Regions from separate parts of the Pedococcus sp. P2_D9 genome, predicted to be linked through region 1. Evidence: predicted binding sites of a transcription regulator. Region 1 holds the regulator's gene; each other region holds the start of a gene.
The links. The regulator LexA, encoded in region 1, represses DNA repair genes until DNA is damaged. The targets are predictions, from matches to a motif close to TCGAACANNTGTTCGA.

Region 1 (4,744 bases):
GGTCGAACTCGGTCACCACCCAGTCCACCGTCGGGACCTTGGGCTGGCTGATCTTGGCGGCCGAGCCCGTCCGCAACGGGCCGTCCTCGAGGCGGCGAACCCAGCGCACCGAGGCGGTCCAGTCCGACCAGTGCTCGACGTCCGTGAGCACCTCCCAGACCCTTTCCGGCGGGGCGGCGATGTCGACGGTCGTGCTCTGCTCCACCCCTCCATGGTCGCGCACCTGTCGGCGGTATTCGAGAGGATGACGCCATGGATCACGCGAGCGTCCTCGCCCAGCGGCTGGCCACCCAGCGGCTCAGCTCGGCGCCGCTGCCCCGCGCCGCAGACGTCGTGCGACTGCTCACGTGTGTGCAGAGCCAGGAGCGCGACCACGCCTTCTTCTCGCTCGCCATGCGCTCCCGCAAGGACCGGTATGCCGCGGTGCAGCGTGAGTTCGACACCGGCGCCTTCCTGCGCACCCACATCCTGCGGCCGACGTGGCACTTCGTCGCTCCCGAGGACCTGCGCTGGATCCTCGCCCTCACCTCGCCGCGCGTGCTGTCGAGCATGGGAGCGCGGCACCGCCAGCTCGGCCTCGACGACACGAAGCGGCTCGGCGACGGGTTCGAGCTGCTGGCAAAACTGTTGCAGGACAAGAACTTTCTCACTCGACCCGAGCTCGGTGAGGCGTTCGTCGAGCGCGGTTCACGCATCAAGCCCGGCGAACAGCTCGGCCACCTGCTCATCGTCGCGGAGATGCGCGGCCTGGTCTGCTCAGGGCCGATGAAGGGTGTCCACCACTCCTACGCCCTCGTCGACGAGGTCATTGCGCCGACACCCGAACGCAGCCGGGACGAGGCTGTCGTGGAGCTGGTCCGACGGTTCTTCAGCGGCCACGGGCCGGCCTCGGTCAAGGACTTCACCCGGTGGGCCACCATGACGGTCAGCGACACCAAGGCAGCGCTCGCACAGCTCGGCGACCACCTGGAGGAAGTGGAGGTCGACGGCATCCCGCACTGGTTCGACCCGACGCAGGTGCGCCGGGTCAGTCGAGGCGCCCCGGCGGCATACCTCTTCCCGACCTATGACGAGGCGGTGCTGACCTATCCGCAGGTGAACTTCTCAGCGCTGCCCGGCCACCCCTATGCCGAACACACCGACCCGTTCTGGGCGAGCGTGGTGCTCGACGGCACCAACGTCGGGCTCTGGAAACGGACCGTGCGACCCGACGCCGTGCAGGTCGAGGTGCACCTCGCTCCTGAGGTCTCGACTCGAGGACGCACCCAGGTCAGGGTGGCGGCCCAGCGCCTCGCTGGCTTCCTTGGGCGCGACCTGTCCCTGGTCGAGAACGAAGGCACCCCGCACCTCTGGGGCGGCGAGCTCGGCCACCCAGCACGCAGGCCGAAGCGGGCCGACCGCTGAGCGGTCGGCCCGCCACCGTCCTAGGAGACGAAGCCCCGGAAGGCGTCGGTGATGCAGCCGACTGAGCCGGCATCGAGCGTGCAGGTGCGGTTGTCGCCCGCCAGCTTGCCGCCGCCCGAGCTCACGCCCGGCAGGGTCGAGTCGATGACCCACCAGTCCCCGAAGGTCCGGTAGCCGCCGCCTTCTGGGAGCACGTTCGGGTTCTGGAACGCGGGGAGGGTGATGAAGGCCTGATATCCGACCGTCACCGTCGCCGTGCCACAGGTGAGCTGCTTGACCCCGCTGAAGACGAGCTGGTTGTGGGTCCGCAGGTCGGCGGCGTTCTCGAGGTCGGTGACCTGGGTGCATGCCGAGAGCGGACCAGTCGCGGCCGTGATGTCGCTGGGTCCGTCCACGAACTGGGTGTCGACGGTGAACGAGGTGGGAGTTCCCGCCGCGGCGATGGCCGGGAGCACCGAGAAGGTCACTGCTCCGGCAGCTGCGGCCAGGGCGGCCGCCATCCGTGTGGTGGTGTGCATGCCGACCACGGTCCTACGAGGTTCGCGCCCAGCGCATCGTGGTTATCGCGTAGCGCGAAATGCGTAGGGCACTCGACCGGCGCGCTCAGTCGGCAGCTGGCGGGTCTCAGCCGACGGCGGGGATGAGCAGCGTCTGACCGGCGTGGACGTTGCTGTCGGTCAGGTCGTTGGCGACCTGGATCTGGGCGACCGCCTCGGCCATGGACAGCTGCGGGAGCTGCTCGACCGCGATCTGCGACAGGGTCTGACCGGACTGCACCGTGGTGGAGTGGTCGATCACGGTGGCGGACGCGCCACCGGAGAACACGGCGATCGCCAGGGCCACGGCCGTCACCACGACGGTGAGCGTGATCGCGAGCCGGGCTGCACGGGTCAGGCGCAGCGGGGCGGCGGGAGCGACGGCGACCTCTGGGCCGGTGGGCACCGAGACCAGGCGGGGGCGAGCCGGGCGAACGGGGACCCGCACCGGTGCGGGGGCGACGTCCCAAGCGACTGCTGCACTCATCAGGTCCTCCATCGTGACGTGCTCTGCTGCGTTCCTCGAACGGGTGTGCGAAGAACTGCTTGACTGATTTCTAGCACGCATGTTCGAATCAATCAAGACACGCGTCGAACACATGTTTGGCACAGGCGTTCGAAGGCCATACGCTGTGTTCATGCCGCTAGCACATCAGAGGGCACTGACAACGGCTCCGCGAGCACCCGGCATACGGCACCTGACCTGCACCTGCACCCGAAACTGCTCAAGTGAGGAAGCGGCATGAGCGACGACAACGTCAAGGAACTGCCCGACCGCGATCGCGGTGACGGGCTCACCGTCCGGCAGCGACGGGTGCTCGAGGTGATCCGCAACTCGGTCGACCGGCGCGGCTACCCGCCGAGCCTGCGCGAGATCGGCGAGGCGGTCGGCCTCACCTCCCCCAGCTCGGTCGCCCACCAGCTCTCCACCCTCGAGCGCAAGGGCTTCCTGCGCCGCGACCCCAACCGGCCGCGCGCCATCGAGGTGGTCTCCCCCGACTCCCCCGCCGACATGCGGGGCTACCGCGGCGGCGCCTCCGCCGAGGACGAGACGGCGACCTACGACGAGACCGGGTCCGGCGACCAGCGCCCGGCTGCGACCTACGTGCCCGTGCTCGGGCGCATCGCCGCCGGTGTGCCCATCCTCGCCGAGGAAACCGTCGAGGACGTCTTCCCTCTCCCCCGGCAGATCGTCGGCGAGGGCCAGCTGTTCCTCCTCCAGGTCGTCGGCGACTCGATGATCGAAGCCGCGATCTGCGACGGCGACTGGGTCGTCGTCCGCCAGCAGCCCACGGCCGACAACGGAGACATCGTCGCGGCGATGCTCGACAACGAGGCCACCGTCAAGACCTTCAAGCGCAAGGACGGCAAGGTGTGGCTGATGCCGCACAACGCCGCCTTCGACCCCATCGACGGAGACCACGCCACGATCCTCGGCAAGGTCACGGCGGTGCTTCGTCGGGTCTGAGCTCGACCCTCAGGTCCGGCGACGTGTGCCGCGGAGCGCCTCGTGCGCTCCGCGGCACACGTGCGTGCAGGCGCGTCGTGGGGCCGGCACGAGTCGACCCATCATCCGTTCGGCTGATGGCTCATTCGCCCGAATGGACTGAAGCGGACCTCGCGGGCCCGTGTGCGTCACGTGCCCCGTAACAGGCGACTCGCACGTGCGTTCTCTACACATGGAGGCCCAACCCGACCCCGATCTCACCGACCAGGTGCTGGGGTCCGAGATCGAACTGCTCGCGGACCTGATCGACGCCGCGAGCCACGCCTGCTCGCAGCTGAACCTGGACCAGATCGACGCGGCTCTCGGGATCTGTCGGGCACAGGGTCAGCTCCCCGCCCAGTCCCCCGCCCATTCCCCCGCTCAGTCACCCAGCGCGTCGAGGTAGTGCGTGATCTTGGTGGCGAAGCGTTCGCCGCCGTCACCCTCGGCCCACAGCTCCCACAGCTCGTTGTCGTCTGACTGCATCGCCCGGTGCAGTGCCCGGGTGGCGAGCTCCTCCAGCTGTTCGTCCACCTCGATGGGTTCCTCGTCGACCCACCAGGGCACATTGCGTTCGCCCACGACGGATTCGAAGTCGTCGCAGGCAGCCACGAGCACCGCTGCGGCCACCGCCTGCGACATGGTCGGCGCCTCGATGTACCCCCGCGCGCGGACCACTTGGTCGAGGGCCGCCTCGACCCGCTTGCGTCGCACGTCCTGCTCGGACTCCTCGAGCTCGTCGAGCAGGTCGAGTGCGTCGTCGTTCTCGAACGGCCCGGCTCCGGTGGCGCCCATCTCCCAACCTCCACAGCGTGCGAACGATGCTCCTTCGAGGGTGCCAAGAGACGCAGCGACACGCCAGTCCTACTCGTGCGGAGTCATCCGTTGGTACCAGGCCGTGTCGACGTAACGACCGAACTTGTGTCCGACCTCGTGAAGCACTCCCACCCGCTCGAAGCCGCACGCGACGTGCAGCGCCACGCTGGCGTCGTTCGGTAGGGCGATCACGGCCACCTGGGTGTGCACCTCAGGTGCGGCGTCCAGCCGCGCCAGCAGCGCGGCATACAAGGTCCGTCCGAGGCCGAGACCGCGCGCGCCCTCCGCGAGGTAGACCGACACCTCCTTGGTGCCGTCGTAGGCCGGCCGCGGGCGAAAGGCACCGGAGAACGCGTACCCGAGCAGCTGCTCGTCCGCGCAGGCGACGAGGACGACGTTGCCGACGTTGCCGGCACCGGTGGCGGCGAGCTTCTCACCGAGGTATGCCGCGCCGCGGGGTTCGGTGTCGAAGGTCGCCACCGAGGTGCGGACCTGCTCGTCG
Region 2 (4,744 bases), on a different contig from region 1:
TGCTCTCCCACTCCCCTTCGAGGGGCGACCAGCTCGCGGGTGTCGGGGGCGCGGCATACCGGGTGACGTCGGCGAAGCGGACGGCGGTGACGTCGCCCTCGAACTCGGCGACGACGGCCCAGAACCCCGACTCCAGGGACGCCAGGTCGTGTCGCACCTCAACGGGGCGGGTGGCGTACAGGTCGCCGAACAATGCGTGCCCCGTCGCCGCCTCCACGATGGCGATCCTAGGCCGACCTAGACTCACCGATCATGCGCCCTCTCGCCCCAGGTGTGGCCGCCCCCGTCGCGGCCCTGGCCGTGGTGCTGGCCGCGGCCGCCTGCGACGGTGCGCCACCCCCTCGTCCTGCGAGCACCCGGCCGCCCGCGAGTGCCTCTATGACGGCCGGTGGGACTCCGGTGACGACACCGGCACCGCCCACGACGACGGCGCGCGCCTCGGACCCGGGCACCCTGACGATGGCGTTCGCCGGGGACGTCCACTTCGAGGACTACCTCGCCCCGCTCGCCCGCGACCCCCACGGATTGGACGAGCTGCAGACCTCGCTCGGTGCAGCGGACCTGGCCATGGTCAACCTCGAGACGGCGATCACCGAGCGCGGCACCAAGATCGGCAAGGAGTTCCACTTCCGCGCTCCGGCGTCGGCGCTCGACACGATCAAGAGCGCCGGGATCGACGCGGTGAGCATGGCCAACAACCACGGCGTCGACTACGGACCCGTGGGACTCGTGGACACCCTGGCGGCCAAGATGTCGAGTCCCGTCCCGATCGTCGGCATCGGCAAGGACCAGGAGGAGGCCTTCGCCCCCGCGATCCTGCGGGCCAAGGGGCTCCGAGTCGCGGTGTTCGGTGCCTCCGAGGTCTTCGAGATGACGCTCGCGCGCTACTCGGCGGGTCCGGGCAAGGGCGGGATCGCCAGTGCGAGTCCGGTGGACCGGCTCCGGTCGGCTGTGTCGGCCGCGGCCGCGAAGTACGACCTCGTCGTCGTCTTCCTGCACTGGGGCCTGGACTACCAGGCGTGCCCCGACCGGCTGTCCGTCCAGACCGCCGAGGCGCTCGAGGGCGCCGGGGCCGACATCGTCGTGGGCGGACACTCGCACCGCGTCAACGGGGCGGGTTGGCTGGGGCGCGCCTACGTCGACTACGGGTTCGGGAACTTCGTCTGGTGGCGCAGCCGCGAGCCGGATGCCCGCTCGGGGGTGCTGACGCTGTCGATCGACGTCGATGCCGCCCGCGGCACCAAGCGCGGCAGGTTGAGTGCGGTGCGCAAGGCCGTCTGGACCCCCATGCTGATCGGCGCGGACGGCATACCGCGCGAGCCCGACGCTGCGAGCAGCGCCCGGTTGCTCAGGCTCTGGCAGCAGGCCGGCGCGTGCGCGCGTCTGGACGCCACGCCGGAGTGACACAGGCGCCTGCGCCCGGAATGAAACCCGGCGGCTCGCGGTTCATGTAGTTGAATTCGCAACTACTTATCCACCCAACTCACGAGGAGCGCGAGCCCGATGCAGTTCGGAATCTTCACCGTCGGTGACGTGACCATGGATCCGACCACCGGCACGACCATCAGCGAGCACCAGCGGATCAACAACACCGTGGAGCTCGCACGCCAGGTCGAGCAGGTCGGGCTGGACGTCTTTGCCACCGGTGAGCACCACAACCCTCCGTTCGTGCCCAGCTCCCCCACCACCACGCTCGGCTTCATCGCGGCGCAGACCGACAAGCTCCTGCTGTCCACCTCGACGACTCTCATCACGACGAACGACCCGGTGAAGATCGCGGAGGACTACGCGACCCTCCAGCACCTCGCCGACGGCCGCGTGGACCTGATGATGGGCCGCGGCAACACCGGCCCCGTCTACCCGTGGTTCGGCAAGGACATCCGCGACGGCATCCCGCTGGCCATCGAGAACTACGCGTTGCTGCGCCGCCTCTGGACCGAGGAGGTCGTGACGTGGGAGGGCAAGTACCGCACGCCCCTGCAGTCCTTCACCGCCACGCCACGCCCGCTCGACGGCATACCCCCGTTCGTGTGGCACGGCTCGATCCGCAGCACTGAGATCGCGGAGCAGGCGGCCTACTACGGCGACGGCTTCTTCCACAACAACATCTTCTGGCCGATGAGCCACACCCGGCAGATGGTGGCGCTCTACCGTCGCAGGTTCGAGCACTACGGCCACGGCTCCGCGGACCAGGCCATCGTCGGGCTCGGCGGGCAGGTGTTCATGCGAGCCAACAGCCAGGACGCGGTGCGCGAGTTCCGCCCCTACTTCGACAACGCACCCGTCTACGGTCACGGACCGTCGCTGGAGGACTTCAGCCGGGAGACGCCCCTCACCGTGGGTTCGCCCGACCAGGTGATCGAGCGGTATGCCGCGATGGCCGACTCCGTCGGCGACTTCCAGCGCCAGCTGTTCCTCCTCGACCACGCAGGGCTGCCGCACCGGACAGTGATGGAGCAGGTGGAGATCCTGGGCACCCAGGTCGTGCCCGAGCTGCGGAAGATCGCGGCTGCGCGCAAGCCGGCCCACGTTCCGGACGCCCCCACTCACGCCAGCCGACTGGCCGCGGCGACCAGGCACGCCACCGAGCGCCCCGCCACGCACGCCACCACTTCCGCCACCACTCCCGCCACGCAGGACCTGGAGGTCACCCGATGAGCTCCCAGCAGACGAGTGCCCGGCAGATCGTCGTCGTGCAGGCCGGGCTGGGCCAGCCCAGCACCACGAGACTGCTCGCCGAGCGGCTGGCCACCGCCACCCAGGACGCCCTGCTCGAACGCGGCGACGAGGCGGAGGTGACCTTCGTCGACCTGCGCGAGCACGCCCACGACCTCGCCAACACCCTGCTGACCGGCTTCGCCACCGGCGGCCTACGCCTGGCCCTGGACGCCGTCCGCGACGCTGATGCGGTGATCGCCGTGACGCCGGTGTTCCAGGCGTCCTACAGCGGACTGTTCAAGACGTTCGTGGATGTCCTGGACGACTCGGCCCTGCGCGGCACCCCGGTGCTCATGGCGGCGACCGCCGGCACGGCGCGCCACTCCCTGGTGCTCGAGCACGCCATGCGACCGATGTTCTCCTACCTCAAGGCGGTCACGGTGCCGACAGGCGTCTTCGCGGCCTCTGAGGACTGGGGCACGGGCGGCACCGTGGATGCCGGCTTGTCGAGCCGCATCACCGTCGCCGCGGGCGAGCTCGCCGACCTCGTCACCGGCGGCGCGGCGCCTGGGTCGGCGTCAAGGGCCGCTCGGGTCGACGAGTTCGCCGATCCGGTGCCGTTCGAGGAGCTGCTCGCCCGCTGAGACGCGCTAGGAGCGGACGGCATTGACGTCATCACCGCCTCCGTCGGCAGACTCCCGAACCACGGCACCAACCTCACCTAGCACGTGGCACCGACAGTCCCATTGCGATGAATTCCATTGCGCTGCAACCAATTTCCCAGTTACGGCGCTTGCGAAGGAGTTCGAACACCTGTACGATTGCGACATGTCGATCAGCCCGATTGCCGAGCAGCGTGACGAGGTCCAGCGCGACCTCTGGGCGCGCACCGCGACCGTGGCCGGCCGGTTGAACCGCGCCCACGCGGAGCTGGTCGACGTCGCGGCCGAGCTCATCGAGGGCGACCACTGGGGCGACGGCGGGTTCCGCTCCCCCGAGCACTACTTCGTCGTCCGGGCAGGGCTGTCGCCGGCGCACGCGCGAGATGTGGTCGCGGTGGCGCGGCGGCGAGCCGAGCTCCCGACGATGGCCAGGTCGGTCGCGACAGGTGCCCTGTCGCTGGACCAGGCCGCTGTCGTCGCCCACCACGTGCCCGCGTCGCACCAGCGGTCGGTCGGTGAGCTGGCGGTGCACATGACGGTGCCGCAGCTGCGGCGAGCAGTCTCGCGACACGCGTTCACCGTTCCTCCTGGCGACGGTGACCCGGCGGAGCCCAACGAGCCGAGCTCGCCGACAGACGCCTCCGTCGCACAGGGCCACGCGGAACGTCGAGCCTGCGCGCGTCCTGAGCTGTCCATGCACTACGACCGCGACGGCCGGTTCCAGCTGCGCTACAGCGCACCGGCACCGATCGGGGCATTGGTCGAGCAGGCACTCAAGGAAGCCAAGGACGCGCTGTTCATCGCCCAGACTGGCGCGGCACCGCCCGAAGACACGAAGAGCGGGCAGGGCTCCAGTGGTGGCGAGGGGGCGTCCGTCGTCCCGCTGGTGCACGATTCCAGGGCGGACCGTCCCACGTACGCCGATGCCCTCGAAGAGATCGCCCACCGGGCGCTGTCGACCGTGACGTCGACCAGCCGGTCCAGTCACTACCGGGTCTATCTGCACCTGTCGACCGATGGCGCCTGGATCAACGGCGGCGGAGCGATCCCGCAGCGACTCCTGAGCCGCTTCCTCTCCGACGGCATGGTCCAGCCGGTCTGGGAGACCGATGGCCGGCCGGTCAGCGTGGGCCGCGCCATGCGGATCCTGCCGAGTCGGTCGCGTCGGCTCATCGAGGACCGCGACCGCGGCTGCCGCTTCCCGGGCTGCACGGCCACCCGGTTCGTCGAGATCCACCACCTCGAGGAGTGGGCATCGGGCGGCGCGACCGACGTCGACAACCAGGTCAGTCTCTGCCCGTTCCACCACGACGCCATCGACCGTGGCGACGTCACGATCAGCGGCGACCCCACCCGGCGCGACGGCCTGGTCGTCACCAACCGCTACGGACTCCCCGTCCGACCACCGACTCCAACTGAGCTTG
Region 3 (4,744 bases), on a different contig from region 1:
CGTTCGGTCAGTAGGTCGCAGACGCGTCCCCCACCTCCGCCGCCCCCGACGACGCCCGCCCCGTCGCCGCGTTCGCGGGCGGATACAGTGTCGGCCGTGCAGATCTCGCCGAGCATCCTTTCCGCCGACTTCGCGAACCTCGAGAGCGAACTGGGCCGCATCGCCAACGCCGACTGGGCGCACGTCGACGTGATGGACGGCCACTTCGTGCCGAACCTCACCCTGGGACTCCCTGTCGTCGAGGCCCTCGCGAAGGTGAGCCCGATCCCGCTGGACTGCCACCTGATGATCGACGACCCCGACCGCTGGGCCCCCATGTATGCCGAGGCGGGCGGCGCGTCCGTCACGTTCCACATCGAGGCCGCTCGCGACCCGCGCGCCCTGGCGAAGAACCTCCGCGCCCTGGATGTCCGGGCGGGCATGGCCATCAAGCCGGGGACCCCCTTCGCGCCGTACGAGGACCTCCTGCCCGACCTGGACATGGTGCTCGTCATGACCGTGGAGCCCGGTTTCGGGGGACAGTCCTTCATGGCCGACCAGATGCCGAAGGTGGCCCAAGTGCGCGAGGCGGTGCGGCGCCTCGGTGGCGAGGTCTGGGTGCAGGTCGACGGGGGGGTGTCGGCCAAGACCATCGAGGAGTGCGCCGAGGCAGGTGCCGACGTGTTCGTCGCGGGATCGGCCGTCTACGGTGCCGAGGACGCGGCCGCCGCGGTGGACGAGCTGCGCGCCCTGGCGGCGACGCACGCCCACTGAGCAGACCGGCATCCTCGTCGGTCCCGGCCGTGTCCTGGGGCCGTCAGCCGGACTCGTCCCAGCGGTGGATCGCATCGAAGGGGTCGCGCTCGATCACTGCTGGCCCGGCGGCGGATCTCTCGGCTGCGCCTGAGACAACGCGCAGGCGCGGCGTGAAGGTGTCCTCGAGCTCGCGATCGGAGGGAATCTCGATCTCAGCCCAGCGAGCTCGTTCCCCCGACGGTGGTCGGTAGGTCGTGACCCTGTCGTCGCACTCGCGCGAACCCTCGTCCGGTGGGGCGAGCTCGTCAGGCCCTGGCGGTCGCAACTGGTGCCCGTAGCGATTCACGACGACGAGCCCATCGTGGCGAGTCGGGTCTCCGGTGACGGTGAAGTCCCCGCGATCGATGGCGTCGTGGTGGAACGGACAGAGGCTGATCTGGTTGTCGTCGTCTGTGGCGCCACCGTGGGCCCAGTCGTCGAGGTGGTGGATCTCGACGAACCGGGTTGCGGTGCATCCTGGAAACCGGCATCCGCGGTCGCGGTCCTCGATCAGCCTGCGTGAGCGCCGGGGGAGGATGCGCATCGTGCGGCCGACGCTGATCGGTCGCCCCTGCGTCTCCCACACTGGCTGGAGCGCGCCGTCCGTGAGGAACCGCTGGACGAGCCGGGTCGGGATGGCGCCCCCGCCGTTGATCCAGGCGCCGTCCGTGTCCAGGTGGAGGTAGACCTTGTAGTGGCTGGCGCGGCTCGTGGAGGCAACGCCGGCCAAGGACCGCTGCGCGACCTCCGCGAGGCCATCGGCGTAGGTGGGTTGAGGGGCTGCAGGCGGGTCGCCGTCCCGCTGCTGGACGAACAAGGCGTCCTTGGCCTCCTTGACGGCCTGTTCGACGAGCGCCCCGATCGTCGCGGGCGCGCTGTAGCGGAGCTGGAACCGGCCATCTCGGTCGTAGTGCATGGACAGCTCTGGCTTGGCACACGCCAGGCGCTCCGGCTCAGTCTCGATGGCGTCTCTGGGACGGCTGACGTCCTGAGGGGTGGCTTCCGTTTCGGAGCCCGAGTCGTGGAACGCGTGTCGACTCACGGCTCGCCTTAGCTGCGGCACCGTGGCGTGCCGAGCGAGGTGGGTCATCGATGCCTGGTGGCTGGCCGGCACGTGGTGGGCCAACACGGCTGCGGTATCGATCGACAGCGCACCAGCGCTCACCGCCGCGGCTGCATCCGGCAGCTCCGCGCGGCGTCGGGCCACCGCGACGACGTCGCGGGCGTGCGCGGGGGACAGGCCGGCTCGGACGATCAGGTAGTGCTCGGGGGAGCGGAAACCGCCGTCGCCCCAGTGCCCACCCTCAATCAGCTTCGCGACGATGTCGGCCAGCTCGGCGTGGGCCCGGTTGAGCTGCCCAGCCACCATTGCCGTACGGGTCCAGAGGTCCTGCTGGACCTCCTCCCGCTGCGTGGCGATAGCGCTGACCGACATGGCTCAATCGTACACCTGTTCGAATGGCAACGACAAGACCATCCACAACCAATTCTGTTGTGGCGCAATCCATTTCGCGGCCCTACCCATGTCAGAGGTATGTGGTAGAGGCTCAGGCAGAGCTGGCAAGTGTTCTCCTGGCTGCCCCCTTCGTGAGGACCGTCACGCGGACGGGACGGCGCGCACCCAGCCGTGCTGCGGCATACTGGACACTGACGTGCTCCGGGGTCGGTGTAATTCCGAACCGGCGGTGACAGTCCGCGACCCGACCGCAGCCAGCGGCCGGTTGACTGGGTGGAACTCCCAGACCGACGGTGAAAGTCCGGATGGTAGGCAGCACGCGACAGCGGGACCAGTGGGTTCGCAGTGCGGCAGTTGCCGACCCTGCGTTCCGACCCTCGCCAGCAGGCCCGCCTGCACACCCCCGGAGCTCAACCGACACGGTTTCGAGCAAGGGCAGGACAGTGGCAGAGCACTCCGCGACAGACACGGCGATGATGCGTCGTGCCCTGGGGCTGGCTGCCCATGGCCCCCGGGCCAACCCCAACCCACGCGTCGGGTGCGTCCTCGCGGACGCCGCCGGCGACGTCGTGGCCGCCGGCTGGCACCGCGGCGCGGGGACGCCCCACGCCGAGGCCGACGCCCTGAGCGCCGCAGGGGAGCGCGCGGCGGGGTGCACGGCCTACGTCACCCTGGAGCCGTGCAACCACAGCGGGCGGACCCAACCCTGCGCGGCGGCCCTGCATGCCGCGGGTGTGGCTCGGGTGGTCTATGCCCAGACCGACCCCAACCCGGCCGCCGCGGGTGGGGCCAAGTGGCTGCGCAGGAGGGGTGTCAAGGTCGAAGGCGGCCTGCTGGCCGACGAGGCACAGGCCCTGAACGCGACGTGGACCCATCTGGTCACCACCGGGCGCCCGTGGGTGACCTGGAAGCTCGCGACCACGCTCGACGGTCGCAGTGCGGCGGCTGACGGGACCAGCCAGTGGATCACCGGCGAGGCCGCCCGGGCCGACGTCCACGAGCAGCGCTCCCGCAGTGGGGCGATCCTCGTGGGGACCGGCACGGCGCTGCTCGACAACCCACAGTTGACCGCGCGACGTCTCGACGGCTCGCTCTACCCCGAGCAGCCGATCCGGGTGGTCATGGGCGAGCGTGACCTCCCGCCGGACGCCCGAGTGCTCGACGACGCGGCTCCCACCTGGCAGCTGCGGACGCGCGACCCCAAGGACGTCCTGTCGGCGCTCGCCGAGGCCGAGGTGCACCACCTCTGGCTCGAGGGGGGTCCCACCGTCGCGGCTGCGTTCATGGCGGCCGACCTGGTCGACGAGCTCGTGGCCTACGTCGCGCCCGTCCTGTTGGGGCGCGGCCGCCCGTCGGTCAGCGACCTGGGGATCACGTCGATCGACCATGCGCTCCGCCTGCAGCCGACCGACATCACCCTGATCGGCGACGACGTGCGGATCACGGCATCACTGAAGGGGGCTCGCTGATGTTCACGGGAATCGTCGAGGAGCTCGGCCGGGTCGTTGCCCTCGACGCGGGTGCCGACTCGGCCCGACTGACGGTGGCCGGACCACTCGTCACGTCCGACGCCGAGCACGGCGCCTCCATCGCCGTCAACGGCGTCTGCCTGACCGTCGTGGAGCACGACTCCGAGCAGTTCACCGTCGACGTCATGGCCGAGACCCTCGACCGCAGCAGCCTCGGCACCCTCAGCGCCGGCGACCCCGTCAACCTCGAGCGCGCCATGGCAGCCTCGAGCAGGTTCGGCGGCCACATCGTCCAGGGCCACGTCGATGGCACGACCCGGATCCTCGCGCGAACGCCGGGGGAGCGGTGGGAGGTCGTGCAGTTCGGCCTGCCGAACGCCCTTGCCCGCTACGTCGTCGAAAAGGGGTCGATCACCGTCGACGGCGTCAGTCTCACGGTCTCCTCCGTCGACGACGCGACGTTCAGCGTCTCGCTGATCCCCACCACGCTCAGCCTCACCACGTTGGGACACAAGGAAGTTGGCGACACCGTCAACCTCGAGGTTGATGTCCTCGCCAAGTACGTCGAACGCCTGCTCACCTCCAAGGAGACCTCCGCATGAACATCTTCAGTCGGCTCTACGAGGCGCACCTGACGATCGCCGGCCACCCCATCACGTGGCGCGAGATCGTCGGCAACGCCTTCGGCTTCGCCTCCGCCATCGGCGGGTTGCGACGACGAGTCTGGGCCTGGCCGATCGGCATCGTCGGCAACGTCCTCCTGTTCACGGTCTTCATCGGTGCGACCTTCGACGCACAGGCGCAGCAGCCGTTGTTCGGCCAGGCCGGCAGGCAGGTCTTCTTCATCCTGACCAGCGTCTACGGGTGGTGGCGGTGGACCGAGCAGCGCAAGGCACGTCATGACCTCTCCGCCGCCGCGATCACGCCGCGCTGGGCCACGCTCCAGGAGCGGGTGGCATACCTGGTCGCGGCCGCCGCGGGCGTGCTGGTGTTCCAGTGGGTCTTCTCCGTGATCGGAGCCGGCTGGCCGGCGCCACGCTGGTAC
Region 4 (4,744 bases), on a different contig from region 1:
CCACCACCGTGCGCCGGACCTCCGAGCTGGACGCGGTGGACGCGCTCATCATCCCGGGCGGTGAGTCCACGACCATGGACAAGCTGGTCCGCGCGTTCGAGCTGCGCGACCCACTCCGGGCGCGGCTGGCGGCGGGCATGCCGGCATACGGGTCCTGCGCGGGGATGATCATGCTCGCCGACCGCATCGCCGACGCCCGACCCGACCAGCAGACGCTGGGCGGCCTGGACATCACGGTGCGTCGCAACGCGTTCGGCCGGCAGGTGGACTCCTTCGAGGAGGACCTGCACATCCGGGCCATCGGCGGCGCGCCGATGCGGGCCGTGTTCATCCGTGCGCCGTGGGTCGAGGAGGTGGGCGAGGGGGTCGAGGTGCTGGCCCGCGTGGAGGACGGACCTGCCGCAGGTAGGATCGTCGCCGTTCGTCAGGGGTCGCTGATGGCCACCTCCTTCCACCCGGAAGTGACCGGTGACCACCGGTTCCACCAGTTGTTCGTCGAGATCGTGAGAGGCAAGGCATGAGCGGCCACAGCAAATGGGCAACCACGAAGCACAAGAAGGCTGCCATCGACGCGAAGCGGGGCAAGCTCTTCGCCAAGCTCATCAAGAACATCGAGGTCGCGGCGCGCACCGGCGGCGGTGACCCCACGGGCAACCCGACGCTCTACGACGCCATCCAGAAGGCCAAGAAGACCTCGGTCCCCAACAACAACATCGACAACGCGGTCAAGCGCGGGTCCGGCGCGACGGCCGGCGGCGCCGACTGGGAGACCATCACCTACGAGGGCTACGCGCCCGGTGGTGTCGCCGTCCTCATCGAGTGCCTGACCGACAACCGCAACCGGGCCGCTGCCGAGGTCCGCACCGCGCTGACCCGCAACGGCGGCCAGCTGGCCGACCCCGGTTCGGTGTCCTACGTCTTCGACCGCAAGGGCGTCGTCGTGGTCCCCAAGGGCGACAAGACCGAGGACGACATCCTCGAGATCGTCCTCGAGGCCGGTGCCGACGAGGTCAACGACCTCGGCGACGCGTTCGAGATCATCTCCGAGGCGACCGACTTCGTCGCCGTCCGCAAGGCCGTCCAGGACGCCGGGATCGACTACGACTCCGCCGAGGCCTCGTGGGTGCCGAACCTCAAGGTGCCGCTCGACGCAGACGGGGCACGCAAGATGATCCGCGTCATCGAGGCCCTGGAGGACTCCGACGACGTGCAGGACGTGTTCGCCAACGGAGACATCAGCGACGACGTGCTCGCCGAGATCGAGGACGACGACGAGTAGAAGGCGTGTTGCTGCGCCCGAAGGTGCGAACCGGTGTGTAGCGTTCAACCGAACATGTGTTCGGAAACGCATGGTTGTTCGAAAACGCAGTCGGACGTGAGGGAGCAGCTGTCGTGCGCGTACTCGGGGTCGATCCCGGCCTGACCCGCTGTGGCATCGGGGTGGTCGAGGGCGGTCGTGGTCGCCAGGTCCGCCTCGTGGCCGTCGGCGTGGTGCGTTCCCCGGCCACCGAGCCGACCGCCGAGCGGCTGCTCTACCTCCAGACCGAGCTCGACGCGTGGCTCGACCGGTTCGAGCCTGACGCGATCGCCGTGGAGCAGGTCTTCGCCGACGTCAACGTCGCCAGCGTCATGAACACCATGCAGGCCTCGGCGATCCCGCTGCTCGCCGCGGCGCGCAGGGGGCTCCCGGTCCAGCTGCACACGCCGACCTCGGTCAAGGCAGCGGTCACCGGCTCGGGCCGGGCCGACAAGGCCCAGGTGACGGCCATGGTGACCCGGATCCTGCGGATGGAGTCCGCGCCGAAGCCCGCCGACGCCGCGGACGCCCTCGCCATCGCCATCTGCCACCTGTGGCAGGGCCCCGCCGCCACCCGGCTCCAGGACGCCGCCAGGGCGAAGCAGGAACGCCTCCGCTCAGCGGGCCGAGCCGCGGTGGCCCGGTGATCGCCTCGGTCCGCGGACCGGTGCGGCACATCGGTCTCGACCGAGTCGTCGTCGAGGTCGGGGGAGTGGGCATGCTGCTGCACACGACACCGGCCACCGCGTCCGCACTGCACCTCGGTCAGGAGGCGCTGCTCGCGACCACCCTCGTCGTCCGCGAGGACTCGCTGACCCTCTACGCCTTCACGTCCGACGACGAGCGTGACATCTTCGAACAGGTGCAGACCGTCTCGGGCGTCGGACCTCGGATCGCCCTCGCGATGCTCTCGGTGCTGGCCCCCGACCGGCTACGGGCAGCGGTCAGCAGCGCGGACCTCGCGACGCTCACCAAGGTGCCCGGGATCGGCCGCAAGGGTGCCGAGCGCATCGTCCTCGAGCTGCGCGACAAGCTCGGTATGCCGTCCGGTGCGGCGGGTGGCGCGACTGCCGTCCCGGCCGTGGGAGCCACGGCCTGGCGTGACCAGGTGGCCGAGGCCCTCGTGGGGCTCGGATACTCCGCCAAGCAGGCCGACGACGCCGTGTCGCGGGCGGCGGAGGCGGCGCCGGCCGGCGCCGACGTCTCCGCGATGCTCCGCGCGGCGCTGCGAGAGCTGGGGCGCTAGGCCATGGCTGACGGCTTCTCCTCCGAGATGTTCGAGGACTCGTCGGTCGATGCCACCGCGCGGGTGGTCGACGCCGAGGGCGATGCCGACGAGCGCACCGTGGAGGCAGCCCTGCGACCACGCAGGCTCAGCGAGTTCACCGGTCAGACGCGGGTGCGCGACCAACTCTCGCTCGTGCTCGAGGCGGCCCGGCGACGGGGGACACCGCCCGACCACGTGCTGCTCTCCGGGCCGCCGGGTCTGGGCAAGACCACGCTGGCCATGCTCATCGGCACCGAGCTGGGGCGGCCGATCCGCATCACCAGCGGCCCCGCCATCCAGCACGCCGGCGACCTGGCGGCGGTGCTCTCCTCGCTCATGGAGGGGGAGGTCCTCTTCCTCGACGAGATCCACCGCATGTCGCGGTCGGCCGAGGAGATGCTCTACCTCGCCATGGAGGACTTCCGGGTCGACGTCATCGTCGGCAAGGGCCCCGGCGCCACAGCCATCCCCCTGGAGCTCCCCGCCTTCACCGTCGTGGGCGCCACCACCCGGGCAGGGCTGCTGCCCGCGCCGCTGCGCGACCGGTTCGGCTTCACCGGGCACCTCGACTTCTACGCAGCCGAGGACCTGGTCACGATCCTCGAACGCTCGGCGCGACTGCTCGAGGTGTCCGCCGACACCGACGGCATCACCGAGATCGCGCGGCGATCGCGCGGCACACCACGCATCGCGAACCGGCTGCTGCGACGGGTCCGCGACTGGGCCCAGGTGCACGGACGCGACGTCGTCGACGAGGAGGCGGCGCATGCCGCGCTGGCCCTGTTCGACGTCGACGACCGCGGGCTGGACCGCCTCGACCGCGCCGTCCTCGACTCCCTCTGCCGGCGCTTCGGAGGCGGACCCGTCGGTCTGTCGACGCTCGCGGTCGCAGTGGGGGAGGAGGCCGACACGGTCGAGACCGTCGCCGAGCCGTTCCTCGTCCGTGAGGGCTTCATCACGCGCACGCCTCGTGGCCGGGCCGCGACGGCCATGGCGTGGGAGCACCTGGGCCTGACGCCACCGCTCGGCCACCAACCCCAGCCCAGCCTGCCCCTCGACACCGGCGAGGGTCGCTTCGGCGGGTGACCCGCTCGGGCGGCGTGCCCACGGCATACCTGCACGTGCTCGCCCGTGCTCGCCCCTTCTCGCCATGGGCGAGCAAAGGTCACAATTGGAACGCAGCCACGGTGGGGCACGTTGGTCGGTATGCCGTGCGTCACCTACACTCGGGCGGTCCCCCGGCTGGAGCCGGGGACTTGCGCGTGCCCTACTGCGTGGCGCCGCACCCTGACTGCCCCAACCGTGAAGGGACTGCTCCATGTCGAATGGCGGCTCGCCCATAGCCAGCCTGCTGATCTTCGCGCTGCCCGTGCTGCTCATCGTCTTCATGGTGTTCAGCCAGCGTCGGCGCCAGCGCGAGGTGCAGTCACTGCAGGCGGCTCTGGCCGTCGGCGACGAGGTCTGCACGACCTCCGGGCTCTACGGCACGATCACGTCCCTCGACGACAGCACCGCCACCCTGGAGATCAGCCCCGGGGTCACCGTCCGCTTCGACCGGCGCGCCATCGGCACCAAGACGGTGTCACCCGGCCCGGCCGCACCCAGCACCACCGAGTAGAGGTCCCTGCACGTGGCAATCAACCCGCACAACCGCAAGCCGCTGAAGATCCTGTCAGCGCTGGCGGCCGTCACCCTCGGCCTCTACGGCCTCCTCTTCGCGGCCACCACCTGGGGTGACGCACAGTGGCAGCCCAAGCTCGGTCTCGACCTCGACGGGGGCACCCAGCTGGTGCTCAAGCCCGTGCTGGTCGGCAACAGCAAGGTCACCAACGAGCAGCTCACCCAGGCGCGGGACATCATCGTCCAACGCGTCGACGCCAACGGCGTCGCGGGCGCCGAGGTGACCACGCGCAACGGCGAGGACATCGTCGTGAGCGTCCCGGGCACCAGCCTGGACAAGACGACCGAGGACGCCATCCGCAAGTCCTCGCAGATGCGCTTCCGACCCGTCCTCGCTGCCGCGCCGGGAGTGAACCAGCCGACCCCCACGGGCACGGACACCGGGACGGCCACCGGCACGGCAACGGGCACCGCCACGCCGAGCAAGGCTCCCAGCCCCTCCGCCACGGCCACCGGTTCGGCGACCCCGGCCGGCTCCGCCCTGCCCGGGGCGTTCGTCA

Region 2: AC1DXJ_RS02455 (HNH endonuclease signature motif containing protein) is a predicted target of LexA. The motif match lies at 3,464-3,479, and genes of this name have one in related genera.
Region 3: AC1DXJ_RS00740 (HNH endonuclease signature motif containing protein) is a predicted target of LexA. The motif match lies at 2,217-2,232, and genes of this name have one in related genera.
Region 4: ruvC (crossover junction endodeoxyribonuclease RuvC) is a predicted target of LexA. The motif match lies at 1,328-1,343, and genes of this name have one in related genera.

What each region holds. Positions count from the first base shown of each region.
Region 1 is NZ_JBFUEI010000005.1:183,360-188,103, forward strand. It holds gene AC1DXJ_RS10995 (SRPBCC family protein) at 1-205, opposite strand, end outside; gene AC1DXJ_RS11000 (winged helix DNA-binding domain-containing protein) at 253-1,404, shown strand; gene AC1DXJ_RS11005 (hypothetical protein) at 1,425-1,922, opposite strand; gene AC1DXJ_RS11010 (LysM peptidoglycan-binding domain-containing protein) at 2,029-2,427, opposite strand; gene lexA (transcriptional repressor LexA) at 2,683-3,408, shown strand; gene AC1DXJ_RS11020 (hypothetical protein) at 3,620-3,832, shown strand; gene AC1DXJ_RS11025 (DUF4259 domain-containing protein) at 3,808-4,221, opposite strand; gene AC1DXJ_RS11030 (N-acetyltransferase family protein) at 4,291-4,744, opposite strand, start outside.
Region 2 is NZ_JBFUEI010000001.1:511,410-516,153, forward strand. It holds gene AC1DXJ_RS02435 (chorismate-binding protein) at 1-217, opposite strand, end outside; gene AC1DXJ_RS02440 (CapA family protein) at 253-1,404, shown strand; gene AC1DXJ_RS02445 (LLM class flavin-dependent oxidoreductase) at 1,504-2,658, shown strand; gene AC1DXJ_RS02450 (FMN reductase) at 2,655-3,302, shown strand; gene AC1DXJ_RS02455 (HNH endonuclease signature motif containing protein) at 3,487-4,744, shown strand, end outside.
Region 3 is NZ_JBFUEI010000001.1:155,335-160,078, forward strand. It holds gene AC1DXJ_RS00730 (LLM class flavin-dependent oxidoreductase) at 1-14, shown strand, start outside; gene rpe (ribulose-phosphate 3-epimerase) at 97-753, shown strand; gene AC1DXJ_RS00740 (HNH endonuclease signature motif containing protein) at 797-2,209, opposite strand; FMN riboswitch at 2,424-2,552, shown strand; gene ribD (bifunctional diaminohydroxyphosphoribosylaminopyrimidine deaminase/5-amino-6-(5-phosphoribosylamino)uracil reductase RibD) at 2,674-3,699, shown strand; gene AC1DXJ_RS00750 (riboflavin synthase) at 3,699-4,301, shown strand; gene AC1DXJ_RS00755 (nicotinamide mononucleotide transporter family protein) at 4,298-4,744, shown strand, end outside.
Region 4 is NZ_JBFUEI010000001.1:476,084-480,827, reverse strand. It holds gene pdxT (pyridoxal 5'-phosphate synthase glutaminase subunit PdxT) at 1-521, shown strand, start outside; gene AC1DXJ_RS02265 (YebC/PmpR family DNA-binding transcriptional regulator) at 518-1,279, shown strand; gene ruvC (crossover junction endodeoxyribonuclease RuvC) at 1,393-1,944, shown strand; gene ruvA (Holliday junction branch migration protein RuvA) at 1,941-2,543, shown strand; gene ruvB (Holliday junction branch migration DNA helicase RuvB) at 2,547-3,650, shown strand; gene yajC (preprotein translocase subunit YajC) at 3,883-4,182, shown strand; gene secD (protein translocase subunit SecD) at 4,195-4,744, shown strand, end outside.